Regions from separate parts of the Streptomyces sp. NPDC048389 genome, predicted to be linked through region 1. Evidence: riboswitches for the same ligand, from Rfam matches in the RefSeq annotation. Region 1 holds a riboswitch; the other holds the start of a gene.

Region 1 (4,507 bases):
GTGGTTCCTTGCCCCACCCGGCTCGCGGACCTCACCGACCCGATCCAAGTTCTGTCACTCTCACTAGGAGAGTGCTAACGCCAATGATTAGCACTCGACCCCCGAGAGTGCAAGCGCCTTCGTGGATCGCGAGGGGGCGTGCGCGCGTCCGCGGAGGCGGGCACGTGCGCCTGCGGACAGGTCGGCGCGGGCGTGTCAGGGCACGCGTGAGGGGCTCGGCTCCCGGTGACCGGGAGCCGAGCCCCTCATGCGTGAGTGCGTCGGTGGCCGAACGCGCCTGGATCAGTCGGATCAGACGGATCAGACGGCGAGCTTGACCATGTCCGCCTGCGGACCCTTCTGCCCCTGCGAGATCTCGAATTCGACTCGCTGACCTTCTTCAAGGGTGCGGTATCCGTCCATCTGGATCGCGCTGTAGTGGACGAAAACATCCGCACCACCGTCGACCGCGATGAAGCCGTACCCCTTCTCCGCGTTGAACCACTTGACGGTGCCCTGAGCCATGCCTAACTCCCCTATTACTGGCCCTTGCGCAGATCCGCACTTCGCGGACCCGGGTCAGACCTCCACCCCAGCAGGAGGGGTGTGCGCCGGAACGCGTCGACCGCGGCTGAATGTATCTGCCCAACTGCCCTCTGCAACAGGTCAGTCGGACGAGAAATCTGGGCAGGACCGAACGACCGATCCAGCTGATTCCATGGAATTCCGGGGCAAGTCGGGCCCGGCAAATGACACCTAAGTGGCAATTCGATCACGCAGGTTGGCCGCATTCTTACGGAACTCGAAGGCATTCACGCGCGGCCGGCGGAGGGGGCTTCCCAGACTCTATCGCGCTCAACCATGCAGAATTGCCCCCTCCGCTTCTCGGGCGGAGGGGGCAATCAGGTAACTGCGGGTAAATCCTTGGGGAAAGATCCTTGGCAAGAGATCCCCGGGGAGAGATCAGCCGCCGGCGACCGCGGGGATGATCGACACGCCCGCACCCTCCGGCGTGGCCGTCTCCAGACCCTGCTCGAACCGGACGTCGTCGTCGTTCACGTACACGTTGACGAACCGGCGCAGCTTGCCCTGGTCGTCCAGGACGCGGGCCGCGATACCGGTGTGGTTCTTCTCGAGGTCCGCGATGACCTCGGCGAGGGTCGCGCCCTCCGCCGGGACCTCGGCCTGCCCGCCCGTGTACGTACGGAGGATGGTGGGGATGCGGACGTTGACGCTCATGTGTGCAGCCTTCCTTGGGTCTCGGATCTCAGCGATCGTGGCGGGCCAGGCCGGCGTCGCGGAACGCGTCCAGGCTCGGGCGGATGACGGCGGTCGCCTGCGAGGTCTCCGCGACCGCGTCGAGGGTCTTGAGGCCGTCGCCGGTGTTGAGCACGACGGTGGTGAGCGTCGGGTCGAGGACGCCCGCCTCGATCAGCTTCTTCGCCACACCCACCGTCACGCCACCCGCCGTCTCGGCGAAGATGCCCTCGGTCCGGGCCAGCAGCTTGATCGCGTCGACGACCTGCTCGTCGTTCACGTCCTCCACCGCGCCGCCGGTACGGCGGGCGATGTCCAGGACGTACGGTCCGTCGGCCGGGTTGCCGATGGCCAGCGACTTGGCGATGGTGTTCGGCTTCTGGGGGCGCACCACGTCGTGCCCGGCCTTGAAAGCGGCAGAGACCGGCGAGCAGCCCTCCGCCTGGGCACCGAAGATCTTGTACGGCCTGTCCTCGACGAGTCCGAGCCTGATCAGCTCCTGCAGCCCCTTGTCGATCTTCGTGAGCTGCGAGCCCGACGCGATCGGCACGACGAGCTGGTCCGGCAGCCGCCAGCCGAGCTGCTCGCAGATCTCGTACGCCAGGGTCTTGGAGCCCTCGGCGTAGTACGGGCGGAGGTTGACGTTGACGAAGCCCCAGCCGTCGCCCAGCGGGTCGCCGATGAGCTCGGAGCAGAAGCGGTTCACGTCGTCGTAGTTGCCCTCGATGCCGACGAGCTCCCCGCCGTACACCGCGGCCATGACGACCTTGCCCTGCTCCAGGTCGTGCGGGATGAACACGCAGGAACGGAACCCGGCCCGCGCGGCGGCGGCGCCGACCGCGCCCGCGAGGTTGCCGGTGGAGGAGCAGGACAGGGTGGTGAAGCCGAAGGCACGGGCGGCCTCGAGGGCCTGGGCGACGACGCGGTCCTTGAAGGAGTGCGTCGGGTTGCCGGAGTCGTCCTTGATGAAGAGACCGCCGGTGACACCCAGTTCACGGGCGAGGTTGTCGGCCTTGACGAGCTGGGTCCAGCCCGGGTTCAGATTCGGCTTGTCGGCCACGTCGGCGGGGACGGGCAGCAGCGGGGCGTAGCGCCAGATGTTGGCCGGGCCGGCCTCGATCTGCTTCCGCAGCTCTTCGGGGCTGCCGCTCGGGAGGTCGTATGCGACTTCGAGCGGCCCGAAACACTCCGCACACGCGAAGATGGGGCCGAGTTCGAAACGCTGTCCGCATTCCCGGCAGGCGAGGGCGGTGGCGGGGCCGAGGTCCACTGAGGTGGACGCGGTGGCGGAGGTGCTTGCGACGGTCTGCGCAGCCATGATGGCGAGGCCCTTTCTCCTCATCTTCCTTGTGACGCATTTCGCCACAAGACGGAATTGGCACCTTCCCCACCGTGACCTCGCGGTCGGCGGGAGGGTTGCCGGGGCTTCAACGGGCCGTTCCCTCTGCCCCTCTGGATGAGCGGTATGGCTCCGGACGTGCGGTCCGGGCGTTTGTGTGCGTGGACCCCCGAGATGCGAGGGTCGTTCGCGTTGTTCAAGACTGTAACCGAAGCCCCGGACGGTTGAGACAGTCGTCCGAACGGCGAGATGGATCACACGACCACTGTTCACCGCCTGTTTGTCGACTGCCGAGGGAGACGCGAAGTGCTCGATGAGGTGGCCCGCTGGCTGAGCCGGCGCTCCTGGTCCGCGTCCGACCGCTCCCTCGACCGGCTGATATCCGCCAAGGTCAGGCAGGGTACGACGGTCAGTGTCGTGCTTCCCGCGCTGAACGAGGAAGCGACGGTCGGCGACATCGTCACGATCATCCGCCGCGAACTCATGGAGAACGTCCCGCTCGTCGACGAGCTGGTCGTCGTCGACTCCGCCTCCAGCGACCGCACGTCCGAGGTCGCCGCGGCCGCGGGCGCCCGCGTGGTGCACCGCGACGCGATCCTGCCCGGCCTGCCCGCCGTGGCCGGCAAGGGCGAGGTGCTGTGGCGGTCGCTGCTGGTGACCGGCGGTGACATCGTCTGCTTCTGCGACTCGGACCTGCGCGACTTCTCGCCCGACTTCGTCTCCGGCATCGTCGGACCGCTGCTGACCGAGCCGGAGGTCCAGTTCGTCAAGGCCATGTACGACCGCCCTCTCGGCGGTGGCGCCGCCCCCGGCCCCGACGGGGCGCCCGCCCAGGGCGGACGGGTGACCGAGCTGGTGGCCCGGCCGCTGCTCAATCTGCACTGGCCGCAGCTGGCCGGCTTCGTCCAGCCGCTCGGCGGCGAGTACGCGGCGCGGCGCTCGCTGCTGGAACGCCTCCCGTTCCCGGTCGGGTACGGGGTGGAGCTGGGCCTGCTGGTCGACTCGCTGAACCTGGTCGGCCTCGACGCCCTGGCCCAGGTCGACGTCGGCACCCGCAAACACCGCCACCAGGACGGACAGGCGCTCGGGAGAATGGCCGCGACGATCTACCGCACCGCGCAACTGCGGCTGTCCCGGCCGCACTTGGTACGGCCGTCGATCACCCAGTTCGACCGGGTCGGGAACGGCTTCGCCCCCCGGACCTACCCGGTGGACACGGAGGAGCGTCCGCCGATGCTCGAGATCGGTGAGTACGCGGCGCGTCGCGCGGCATAAGCGGAGCATTCCAGTCATTTTGCCTAGATTCCTGACGTATGGGACTTATCGGATTTCTTGCTCCGGCGCGCGGCAGACACCGCAGGCCCACGCCCTTTGCCGCGCACGACCGGCTGACCCGTCTGCTCGGCGTGCTCGCCGTCACGACCGTCACGACCGCCGCGACCCTCGGACCGGCGGGCCCCGCGGCGGCGTCGCAGCACGTGGGGATGGCGCGCACCGGCGCCGCGACGGAACAACTGTGGCTGCTGGGCGGCATCGCCCTGAGCCTCACGGCGGCGGGCCTCGTCGCCCTCGCGGCCACCCGCGACCGCCGGGACCCCTGACACCGGCCCGGACCGACCGCCGGGCCCCTCGGCACCCGGGCGGGACCGCCCCCTAAACCTCTGCCACCCCACCCGCCCCACCGCCACGCCCCCGACACCCGGGCTCTTCCCGCCGGCACGCCCCCAACAGCCGGGCTCTTCCCACCGGCAGTCGCAGAAGACTTCACCGGCGACGGCAAGGCCGACCTCGGTGTGCTCTACCGGTACTCCCCGACCGCGGACGGCAGGAACCGGACCGGCGTATGGACCTTCGCCAGTAACGGCCCTGACTTCGCCGCCCCGGTGAGGCACTGGGACAGCAAGCTCTAGGGACGCACCGGTACGGAGTGCG
Region 2 (4,507 bases), on a different contig from region 1:
CGGTTACTCGCTCCCCGACGACCTGCTCTCCGGCACCGGTGTCCGCTTCACGCAGGGCGCGATCCTGGCGACGCCGATCGTCGGCACCTACATCTCGATGTTCCTGTTCGGCGGCGAGTTCCCCGGCCACGACATGGTGGCGCGGTTCTACTCGATCCACATCCTGCTGCTGCCGGGCATCATGCTCGGCCTCGTGGTGGCCCACCTGATCCTGGTCTTCTACCACAAGCACACGCAGTTCGCGGGCGCCGGACGTACGAACAAGAACGTCGTCGGCATGCCGCTGCTGCCGGTCTACATGGCCAAGGCCGGAGGCTTCTTCTTCCTGGTCTTCGGTGTCATCGCGCTGATCGCCGGCATGTTCACGATCAACCCGGTGTGGGCGCTCGGCCCGTACCGGCCGGACATGGTGTCCACCGGCGCCCAGCCCGACTGGTACATGGGCTTCGCGGAGGGCCTGGTCCGAGTGATGCCGGGCTGGGAGATCAACCTCTGGGGCCACACTCTGGTCCTGGGCGTGTTCATCCCGCTGGTCCTCTTCGGTGTGATGCTCGCCGCGCTCGCGGTGTACCCGTTCATCGAGTCGTGGATCACCGGTGACAAGCGCGAGCACCACATCCTGGACCGGCCGCGCAACGCTCCGACGCGTACCGCGCTGGGCGTCGCCTGGGTGACCGCCTATGTGATCATGCTGCTGGGTGGCGGAAACGACATCTTCGCGACGCACTTCCATCTGTCGATCAACGCGATCACCTGGTTCGTGCGCATCACGTTCTTCGTCGGACCGGTCCTCGCGTTCGTCATCACCAAGCGGATCTGCCTGGGTCTGCAGCGGCGCGACAAGGACAAGGTGCTGCACGGACGCGAGTCCGGCATCATCAAGCGGCTGCCGCACGGTGAGTTCGTCGAGGTCCACGAGCCGCTGTCGCAGGCCGACCTGCACAAGCTGACCGCGCACGAGCAGTACAAGCCCGCCGAGATCGGCCCGGCGGTCGACGAGAACGGCGTGCGCCGCAAGGTCAAGCGCACCGAGAAGCTGCGCGCCAAGCTCAGCAGGGGCTACTACGGCGGGGACAACCAGATTCCCAAGCCGACGACCGAGGAGTACAAGGAGATCACCAGCGGCCACGGCCACCACTGATCCCCGACCCGCACGTCGCCACGGCGCCGGGCCCCGTCCACTCGATGGACGGGGCCCTTCGCCGTGTCCGAGGGCTGGATAGGGTGGACCCATCCCGCCCCCTGCGGTCCGGCGGCCGTGGGGGGAGCCGAGCTGTGGACCCCAGGAGCGGACCATGAACGTTGTGACCCCGGCAGGCGGCGACAGCGTGGCGGCACACTCCTGGCCCGGCGTGCTGAACGCCCTTCTCGACAACCGCGACCAGGGCGCGGACGCCACCGCGTGGGCCATGGACCGGATCCTCAGCGGAGAGGCGACCGACGCCCAGATCGCCGGTTTCGCGGTGGCCCTGCGGGCCAAGGGCGAGACCGTCGAGGAGATCTCCGGTCTGGTGCGGACGATGTACGAGCACGCCAATCTCATCGAGGTGCCCGGCAGATGCGTCGACATCGTCGGCACCGGCGGCGACGGTGCGAAGACCGTCAACATCTCCACCATGTCGGCGATCGTGGTCGCCGGTACGGGTGCCAAGGTCGTCAAGCACGGCAACCGCGCCGCATCCTCCGCGAGCGGCGCGTCCGACGTCCTGGAGAAGCTCGGCGTCAATCTGGAGCTGACCCCGCAGCGGGTCGCGGAGGTGGCCGAGCAGGCGGGCATCACCTTCTGCTTCGCCGTGAAGTTCCATCCGGCGCTGCGGCACGTCGCCGCCGCCCGCAAGGAACTCGGCATCCGCACGACGTTCAACTTCCTCGGCCCGCTCACCAATCCGGCGCGGGTCGGGGCCCAGGCCACCGGCGTGGCCGACGCCAGGATGGCACCGATCATGGCCGGAGTGCTGGCCGAGCGGGGCTCGTCCGCCCTGGTCTTCCGGGGTGACGACGGCCTCGACGAGCTGACCACGACGGCCACCTCCCGGGTGTGGGTCGTCCGGGACGGCGCCGTGCGCGAGGAGACCTTCGATCCGCGCGACGTCGGCATCGACCTCGTGCCCGTCGAGGCGCTGCGCGGCGCGGACGCCTCGTACAACGCGGACGTGGCGCGCCGGCTGCTGGCGGGCGAGACCGGTCCCGTACGCGACGCGGTGCTCCTCAACGCGGCGGCCGCGCTGGCCGCGCTGGAGCAGGCGGACGGCACGCTGAACGAGCAGCTGGCGGCCGGGATCGCGCGCGCCGCCCGGTCGATCGACTCCGGGGACGCCAGGGCGGCGCTGGAGCGCTGGGTGGCGGCCAGCAACGCGTAGCCGTCCGCGGGGGAGCGGTCCGCATGGCGGACCTCTCCCTTGCGCTGTCCGCGACGTATGGCAGGATGCTTCCCAAGGTCATGAGTGACAGCGACTACGGCCCCGGCCCGCTGTCCGGCAACCCTCCGTCCGTGGCGGGGTGCCCCGGGTGAAGACCAGGCCGCAGGCAACAAGGTCTGCGGCAAGCGCGGACCCCCGCGGTGTCGTCGAACGCCGTGTCCCCGGGGTCCTGGTCCTCAAGGGAGCAGCCTCGTGAGCAAGCGAATGCGATAGGGCGTCCGAGCCCCTTCTTCACCATCCTCCGCACGGCGGACGCCGTGCGTCGAGGCACACCCGTATCCGGGTTCCTGAAGCCGATTCGCCTCATCCGCCGGGAGATACCGCCATGTCCGCGTACCCGAACACCGCCGAGACCGCTGCCGCCGACACCGCCGCCGGCCCGTCCCTGTGTCCCCCGCTGCCGGTCCTCGGACGGGACGTCACCGTCCCGCTCGTCACCGGCGGCGAAGTCACCTATGCCGCCCTCGACTACGCGGCCAGCGCCCCGGCGCTCCAGCGCGTCTGGGACGACGTCGCCGCGTACGCCCCGTACTACGGCAGCGTGCACCGCGGCGCAGGGTACCTCTCGCAGCTCTCCACCGACCTGTTCGAGAACAGCCGCACCCGGGTGCACGAGTTCCTCGGGTGCCGTGAGGACGACCAGGTCGTCTTCACCCGCTCCACCACCGACTCCCTCAACCTGCTCGCCGGCGCGCTCCCCGCCGGATGCCGGGTGTTCGTCTTCGAGACCGAGCACCACGCGTCGCTGCTGCCGTGGCGGGACGCCCGGGTGACGTACCTGAACGCGCCGCGTACGCACGGCGAGGCCGTCCGCACGCTGGAGCACGCACTCGCCGACCGCGACCCCCACGGCCCCGCCCTGGTGTGCGTCACCGGCGCGTCGAACGTCACCGGTGAGCTGTGGCCGGTGAAGGAACTGGCGGCGGCGGCCCACGCCCACGGTGCCCGTATCGTCCTCGACGCCGCTCAACTGGCGCCCCACCACCCGGTCTCCGTCGAGGAGCTGGACGTGGACTGGATCGCCTTCTCCGGGCACAAGCTGTACGCGCCGTTCGGTTCCGGTGTGCTCGCCGGGCGGTCGGACTGGCTGCGGGAGGCGGAGCCGTACCTCGCGGGCGGCGGTGCCTCGCGCGCGGTGGCACGGCGGGCCGACGGAGGAGTGGACGTCGAGTGGCACACCGGCGCCGCACGGCACGAGGCGGGTTCCCCGAACGTGATCGGCGTCTACTCGATCGCCTCCGCCTGCAAGGCACTCACGGAGGCCGGGTTCGACACCCTGGTCGCCCGTGAGCAGCACCTGATCGCGAAGGTCCGGACAGGACTCGCCGATGTGCCCGAGGTCAGGGTGCTGTCGTTGTTCGGCGACGACGCCCCGCGGGTCGGTGTCCTGTCCTTCGTCGTGGACGGCTGGAACAGCTCGCACTTCGCCGCCGCGCTGTCCGCCGAGTACGGCATCGGCGTACGCGACGGCCTGTTCTGCGCCCACCCGCTCGTGCGCACCCTGCTGGGCAGCGACCCGCAGGACGTCGGCGAGTGCGGCGCGCCGGAGACGGAGCCGGGGGAGAGGTCCCTGAACGCCATCCGCGTCAGCTTCGGCGCGGGCACGCCCGACGAGCACGTGGAGCGGTTCGTAGGCGCCGTGAAGGAGCTGGTCCGCGACGGCGCGCAGTGGAAGTACCGCACCGAGGACGGGCGTTGCGTGCCCGACCGGGGCTGACTCAGGCCGCCAGCCGGGTGCCCACCAGCACCATCCGCAGCGCTCGCTCCGCCGCGTCGGCGAGGAACTCGCCGGCCCGGTCCAGTGCTTCCGGCAGCGGTACGGGCGCCGGCACGATCGAGCCGTAGGCGTCGACGCCCGCCGCGGTGACCTCGTGGACGCCCTGGCCGAGCGTGCCGGCGAGCGCCAGCACCGGCACTCCTGCGGCGCGCGCCCGGTGCGCGACCTCGGCCGGGATCTTGCCGCGTACGGTCTGGCCGTCCAGCGCGCCCTCCGCGGTGATCACCAGGTCGGCGCGGGCCAGCCGGGTGTCCAGGTCGACGTGGTCCAGCAGCACGTCGAAGCGGGGCAGCAGCCGGGCGCCGAGCGC

Evidence for each region. Region 1 has a riboswitch for S-adenosylmethionine ahead of thrC (threonine synthase). Riboswitches for the same ligand answer to the same signal wherever they lie in the genome.
Region 2: linked by a shared signal. The riboswitch ahead of AB0903_RS18035 (aminotransferase class V-fold PLP-dependent enzyme) and the one ahead of thrC (threonine synthase) in region 1 are both predicted to bind S-adenosylmethionine.

The regions. Positions count from the first base shown of each region.
Region 1 covers NZ_JBEZKP010000009.1:143,426-147,932, forward strand. Annotated here, with positions in the region: gene AB0903_RS09900 (cold-shock protein) at 301-504, opposite strand; gene AB0903_RS09905 (MoaD/ThiS family protein) at 943-1,218, opposite strand; gene thrC (threonine synthase) at 1,247-2,554, opposite strand; SAM riboswitch class I at 2,572-2,699, opposite strand; gene AB0903_RS09915 (glucosyl-3-phosphoglycerate synthase) at 2,882-3,850, shown strand; gene AB0903_RS09920 (hypothetical protein) at 3,889-4,176, shown strand.
Region 2 covers NZ_JBEZKP010000023.1:62,062-66,568, reverse strand. Annotated here, with positions in the region: gene AB0903_RS18045 (cytochrome bc complex cytochrome b subunit) at 1-1,141, shown strand, start outside; gene trpD (anthranilate phosphoribosyltransferase) at 1,296-2,360, shown strand; SAM riboswitch class IV at 2,437-2,554, shown strand; gene AB0903_RS18035 (aminotransferase class V-fold PLP-dependent enzyme) at 2,746-4,137, shown strand; gene AB0903_RS18030 (glycerate kinase) at 4,139-4,507, opposite strand, start outside.